3 regions of the Pseudomonas sp. 1928-m genome follow, and region 3 is predicted to be linked to each of the others. Evidence: predicted binding sites of a transcription regulator. Region 3 holds the regulator's gene; each other region holds the start of a gene.
What was found. The regulator FliA, encoded in region 3, starts transcription of late flagellar genes. The targets are predictions, from matches to a motif close to CTAAAGTTTNNNNNNNNNNNGCCGNTAA.
Positions count from the first base shown of each region.

Region 1: a site for FliA is predicted at 1,292-1,319, ahead of motA (flagellar motor stator protein MotA). Genes of this name have one in related genera too.
Region 2: a site for FliA is predicted at 935-962, ahead of P3C18_RS00785 (methyl-accepting chemotaxis protein). Genes of this name have one in related genera too.

Region 1 covers NZ_JARIXO010000001.1:859,574-861,837, forward strand. Annotated here, with positions in the region: gene P3C18_RS03795 (HDOD domain-containing protein) at 1-1,255, opposite strand, end outside; gene motA (flagellar motor stator protein MotA) at 1,375-2,226, shown strand; gene motB (flagellar motor protein MotB) at 2,235-2,264, shown strand, end outside.
Region 2 covers NZ_JARIXO010000001.1:178,861-181,124, forward strand. Annotated here, with positions in the region: gene P3C18_RS00780 (FAD-dependent oxidoreductase) at 1-830, shown strand, start outside; gene P3C18_RS00785 (methyl-accepting chemotaxis protein) at 1,089-2,264, shown strand, end outside.
Region 3 covers NZ_JARIXO010000006.1:75,608-77,871, forward strand. Annotated here, with positions in the region: gene fleN (flagellar synthesis regulator FleN) at 1-363, shown strand, start outside; gene fliA (RNA polymerase sigma factor FliA) at 360-1,106, shown strand; gene P3C18_RS17230 (chemotaxis response regulator CheY) at 1,204-1,578, shown strand; gene P3C18_RS17235 (protein phosphatase CheZ) at 1,598-2,264, shown strand, end outside.

The sequences.
Region 1 (2,264 bases), on a different contig from region 3:
GGCGGCGCAGCACCTGGCTTTGCTGTGGGTCAAGGCTGAGGCTGGCGGCGGCCTTGTCCAGGCCGCTCTGCTGCTGGGCGATCAAGCGGGTGTGGTTGCGGTCGGCGAGCAGGATCAATACACGTTGCATGCCGCAGGCCTGGAGCGCCTGATTGGCGCAGGCGGTGAGCTGCAGCACATTGGTAAACGCACTGGGTTGAGCGAGCAATTGTGCGCATTGCTGGCGCCACGCGCTGACGACTGCGGGCTTGGGCTGTTCGACTGTGGCTTTGAGGTGCCTTGCCTGCCATGGCCAGAGCAGCGCTTCGGCCGGGTGCCAGAGGTCGCTGCCGGGCATCTGTCGGGCGCTGCTGACGGCATTTTGGTGCAGCAACTGCTGCACGTTATCGAGCGGCAGTTGCAGAAATAAACCGGTCAGGCGCTGCCAGCGCAGGCTGTGCGGACTGTTCCAGGCGTAGTGCGCGGACAGCGCCAGGCCGTTGGCCAGCAGGATGCTGTTGGCCGGCTGAGTCAGCCAGCGGCGCAGGTTGCTGTCGGCGTCGAGGATTTGTTGCTGGTGTAGTGGATGTTCATTGTCGCGGGCGATATGCAGCGCCTTGACCAGCAGGCGGCGGTCGCTGACCAGTAGCCGGTAGCCCTGGATGACCCATTCCGGCAAATGCCACTGCTCGCTCAGGCCCAGGCACAGCTTCAGCAGCGGCACGCCCAGCAGCTCTTGTTCAACCTTGCTTGCGGCTTCGCCCTTGACCAAAACGCGCTGCTCCCACACTTCAAACAGCTCAGGGTGAGCGGCAAGCAGGGTCCAGATCGGTGCGAGAAACAGCAGGCTGCCCCAGTGCACTTCCTGCCACAGTCGCGCCAGGCGGCCGGCGAACAGGCCGTTGGCCTGGTGGCTGGCGTGCTGGCTGATCAGCTGAATCTGCCGCAGCGCTTTGGGTAATTCCTGCTCGGGGAGGGCGGGCAGGGCGTTGAGCAGGTCTTCGGTGCGTTTAATGCCGAGGCGGCTGATGGCGGCTTCGAGGCTTTCGGTTTGCTCGCTCAGTCCGCTGCTTTTACGGTTGGCTTCGCGCAAGACGCTGAGCGCCAGCGCTGGACAGCCCTGCATCAAGTCCGCTAACTCACGCATCGAGCGATTACTGTCTGCCAGGGCGCGGCGCAGCGTCTGCTGGCTGTCGATGGAGGCAGGCAATAGCTGGCTGTCCAGCTGCTTGAGCCAGTCTGTCAGGGTGCGCGGATAGTGGACGGGCTTTGGCATGCGGGTTGAGACAAGCTGGCTTTTGACCTTAACTGGCTATAGTCTCGCGCAAAACTTCCGATAAATAGAAGGGTTGTTTTGCAAAGCCCCTTTCTACCCTCTCTGGCAAGTCTCTTTCTATGGCAAAAATCATCGGCATCATTGTTGTACTCGCCAGTGTGCTGGGCGGGTTTATCCTCTCCGGTGGCCAGTTTATGGCGTTGGTTCACCCCTTTGAGATCTTGATCATCGGTGGTGCGGCGTTGGGGGCTTTTCTGCAGGCCAACCCTGGCAGCGCCTTTATGCATGTGTTCAAGAAGTCGCTGAGCATGTTCAGCTCGCGCTTTACCCATGCCTATTACCTTGATGTGCTCAAGCTGCTTTACGAGATTCTCAACAAGAGCCGCCGCGAAGGCATGATGGCCATCGAGGCCGATGTCGAAGACCCGGCCGCCAGCCCGATTTTCAGCAAGTACCCCGGCATTCTCAAAGATCAGCAGATGACCGCCTTTATCTGCGATTACCTGCGCATCATGTCCTCCGGCAACATGGCCCCGCATGAGCTGGAAGGGCTGTTCGATATGGAGATATCCAGCCTCAAGGAAGAAGTTGAGCACCCCGCGCATGCCGTAGCCAAGGTGGCCGACGGTATGCCGGCCATGGGTATCGTGGCGGCGGTATTGGGCATTGTGATCACCATGTCGATTCTGGCCGAGGCGGATAACGCAGAGATCGGCCAGAAGGTCGGTACTGCGCTGGTCGGTACCTTCTTCGGGATTCTCGCGTCCTACGGCTTTTTCGGTCCCCTGGCCGCAGCTCTCGAGCATGATGCCAAAGAAGAGCTGAACGTCTATGAGGCGATCAAGGCCGGTCTGGTGGCTTCGGCCTCCGGGATGCCGCCATCGCTGGCTGTGGAGTTTTCCCGCAAGGTGCTGTTGCCTGCGCATCGCCCGAGCTTTACCGAGCTTGAGCAGGCCATGCGTGGGGGCTAAGGCGCAGCATGGAAAATAATCAGCCGATTATCGTCAAG
Region 2 (2,264 bases), on a different contig from region 3:
AGAGCCTGTCCGCCGCCCAGCAGCAGGTGCAGTTGGCCGATGGGCAAACCCTCAACGCCAGCTGGCTGTCGCTAAATGTCGGCGCGCAAGTTGCTGCACCAGCGCAGCAGGGCGATGCCATGCAGTTGCTGGCGGTCAAACCCTTCGCAGAATTTCTCGACGGCTGGCAACAGTGGCAGGCAGCGCCGCAACCCCTGGCGATTCTCGGCGGCGGCGCGGCGGGAGTTGAACTGGCGCTGGCCTTGGCCGGAAAAGTGCCGCAACTGGCGCTGTTCTGCGCAGGTCATCTGCTCGATGGTTTGTCCGCTGGCGTGCGTCTGCGTGCCCTCGGCCATCTGCGCCAGCGCGGCGTCTGGGTGCGCGAGGATTGCCCGATCAGCCGTATCGAGGACGACTGCCTGTTCAGCGGCGACGAGCCGGTCTGGCGTGGTCAACGGCTGTTGCTGGCCAGCGGCGCCAAGGCCTTTGCCTGGCCGGCGCACAGTGGTCTGGGCTGCGATGAGCAGGGCTTTGTCTTGATCGCCCCGACGCTGCAGAGCTACACCCACCCGACGATTTTCGCCGTGGGTGACTGCGCCAGCCTGCCCGGCGCACGCAAGAGCGGGGTGTACGCGGTACGTCAGGGCCCGGTGCTGGCCGCCAATCTCAACGCCGCGCTACGCGGCCTGGCGCTCAAGCGCTATCGCCCGCAACGCCAGAGCCTGGCCCTGCTCGCCACTGGCGACGGCGGCGCGCTGCTGGACTGGCACGGACACAGTGCCGGCGGGCGCTTCTACGGGCGTTGGAAGGATTTCCTCGACAAGGGCTTTATCCAGCGTCACCGGCTCTAAACACGAATCACCTGCGACCAAAGTGCCATGGCTCTCAACCGCCATGGGTGCTCGAATCAACCTCCCACCAAAGGTTGGCCGCAGGGAGCGTCACCCGCTATGGTCTATAGATTCGCCGACAGCGGCCGATTGCCTACCCAGGCATATCCAGCTGCACGCACTCCAGTTCCAGCAGGCATGGCCCGCCCACTCCACGGCGGCGCGCCACAGGCAGTTTCTGGTCGTGGTTCGACCAGAATAAAAATAATGAGGTTTGTCATGCGCTCTGCGTTTATTACCTATCCCAAGGCCTGCCTGCTGCATGCCATTGGGCTGGCTGGATTGATGGTGACGTACCAGCAGATCCAGCTGCCCTGGTTTATCAGCATTCCGTCCTTTCTGCTGCTGGCCCTGTGGCCGTGGCTCGGGCCCTGGCAGCGCCAGCATGAAGACCAGCCGGCGCCCGCCAATGCGCCGCACGACACCTTCAGCAACCTGAGCCAAAGCCTGTCTCGGCACACCTGTCACAACGCCCTGGCCGCCGCCGAAGTGGCGCATGCAGCGCAGCAGCTGGCCGGCAAACTGCAATCGCAGCTCAGCGCCACCGAGCAGATCAACCAGGCCGCCGAGGCCATCACCCACACCGAACAGGACAACGCCCAGCGCGCCGAGCAAACCCTGCTGGCGGCGCAGAGCGTGCGGCAGAACAGCAGCAGCGGGCAGCAGGAACTGCGTCAGGCCATTGATGCCATGCAGCACCTGAGCGCGCAGACCGCCACCAGCCGCGAACTGATCGACGGCCTCAGCGCCCGCACCGAGCAGATCGAGAAAGTCACTCAGGTGATCCAGTCGATCGCCAGTCAGACCAATCTGCTCGCGCTCAACGCGGCCATCGAAGCAGCCCGCGCCGGTGAACTCGGCCGGGGCTTTGCCGTGGTCGCCGATGAGGTGCGCAACCTCGCCGGGCGCACCAGCAGTGCCACCGAGGAAGTCGGGCAGATCGTCAGCGATATCCGCCAGCAGAGCGCAGCGGTGGTCAGCCATATGCAGCAGCAGGCCGAGCAGCTGACCCTCGCCGCGCAGCAGGTCGAGCACACCGGCGCACAGCTGCAGGGAATTGCCGAACTGGCGGTGGATGTGGAAAGCCAGGTCAGCCAGATCGACACTGGCACCCGACAGAACCACGAACGCCTGGCCGAACTCTCGGTAGCGGTCGGCCAGCTACGCGGCGATGTCGGCGACAGCGAAGGGCAGACCCGCCAGCTCAGCAGCGCCGCCGAACGTTTAGTTGGCCAGGCGGAAAGCGTCAGCGAACAGCTCGCCGAAGTCGGCCTGGATGACTACCACCAGCGCATCTATGACCTCGCCCGCAGCGCTGCGGCGCAGATTGCCGCGCAGTTCGAAGTAGACCTGCAGAGCGGCCGGATCAGCGCCAGCGATCTGTTTGACCGTCAC
Region 3 (2,264 bases):
TACGCGCTGATCAAATTGCTCAACCGCGACCACGGCATGAATCGTTTCCGTGTATTGGCCAATATGGCCCACAGCCCGCAGGAAGGTCGCAACCTCTTTGCTAAGCTGACTAAAGTCACCGACCGTTTTCTCGACGTTGCCCTGCAGTACGTAGGCGCCGTGCCGTATGACGAGTCAGTGCGCAAGGCCGTGCAGAAGCAGCGCGCGGTCTACGAAGCCTTCCCGCGCTCGAAGTGCGCGCTGGCGTTCAAGGCGATAGCCCAGAAAGTCGACGCCTGGCCGTTACCGGCCAACCCGCGCGGTCATTTGGAGTTTTTCGTTGAGCGTCTGGTGCAGCAACCGATCGCGGACACGGCCATATGACAGCAGCCTCTGGACTTCGTATGTATAGCAAGGCGCAGGCGCAGGATTCCCAGCACCAGTTGATCGAGCGCTACGCGCCCCTGGTCAAACGCATTGCCTATCACCTGCTGGCCCGTCTACCGGCCAATGTGCAGGTAGACGATCTGATTCAGGCCGGGATGATCGGCCTGCTCGAAGCGTCAAAAAAATACGACTCCAGTAAAGGCGCCAGTTTCGAGACATTCGCCGGCATTCGCATTCGCGGTTCGATGCTTGATGAGGTGCGCAAAGGTGACTGGGCACCCCGCTCAGTGCATCGCAATAGCCGCATGGTCAGCGACGCAATTCGAAAAATTGAGGCCAGAACCGGCAGAGACGCTAAAGATCAAGAGGTTGCGGCCGAACTCCAATTGAGTCTCGAGGATTACTACGGCATTCTTGGCGACACTTTAGGCAGCCGCCTGTTCAGTTTCGACGACCTGTTGCAGGACGGTGAACACGGTGGGTTGGGTGAAGACGCTGGCAGCAACCACCTCGAACCTTCTCGTGATCTGGAAGATGAACGCTTTCAGGCGGCCCTGGCAGATGCCATTGCCAACCTGCCGGAGCGCGAGCGCCTGGTGTTAGCGCTATATTACGATGAAGAATTGAATCTTAAAGAGATCGGCGAGGTGTTGGGGGTTAGCGAATCACGTGTAAGCCAACTACACAGTCAGTGTGCCGCTCGTTTACGCGCTCGTCTGGGCGAGTGGCGCGCACATTGAGTTGCATTCGCTAACGCTGGGCCGGTTTCACGATTAAAAGCGCATACAGGTTGCTGGGTGCGTTTGGGACTGTACGGAGGTCGACTTGGACAAGAACATGAAAATCCTCATCGTTGATGACTTTTCAACGATGCGACGGATCATCAAGAACCTCCTGCGTGACTTGGGGTTCACCAACACAGCGGAAGCCGATGATGGCGTCACCGCGCTGCCCATGCTGCAGAGCGGCAGTTTCGATTTTCTGGTGACTGACTGGAACATGCCCGGCATGACGGGTATCGACCTGCTACGCGCGGTGCGTGCCGATGAGCGCCTGAAAACCCTGCCGGTGTTGATGGTTACCGCAGAAGCCAAGCGCGATCAGATCATCGAAGCAGCCCAGGCTGGGGTTAACGGTTACGTAGTCAAACCGTTCACTGCCCAGGTACTGAAAGAGAAGATTGAAAAGATCTTCGAGCGGGTCAACGGCTGATGTTTGCCATGAGGGTGCTATGGAACATAAAGATTCCGTTCAGGGTGACCTTGAGTCGTCCCTGAAACACAACGCTCGCCAACTGGTAGACAGCCTGGAACAAGGCAACTTTGGTGAAGCGGTACAGCTGATACATGAGCTCAACAAGGCGCGTGATCGCGGCCTGTATCACGAGGTCGGCAAGCTGACCCGTGAGCTGCATAACGCCATTGTCAATTTCCAGCTCGACCCTCGCGTGCCGCATGCCACTGAGGTCTCGCAAATCACCGATGCCACCGAGCGGCTGAATTACGTGGTGACGATGACCGAGAAAGCGGCCAACCGCACCATGGATCTGGTTGAGCAGAGCGCACCACTGGTTAATGACCTCAGTGATGAGGCGCAAAGCCTGAGCGCTGACTGGGGGCGCTTTATGCGCCGCGAGATGAGCGCCGATGGTTTCCGTGAACTGGCCAAGCGCGTTGAGCTGTTTTTGGCGCGCAGCGAGCGTGACGGCGCCAAGATATCTGGTCACCTCAACGATATTCTCTTGGCTCAGGACTACCAGGATCTGACCGGGCAGGTGATCAAGCGTGTAACCCAGTTGGTGACCGAGGTTGAAAGTAATCTGCTGAAACTGGTGCTGATGGCCAGTCAGGTGGATCAATTTGCTGGCATTGAGCACAACCATGAGTTGCTCCGCGCCG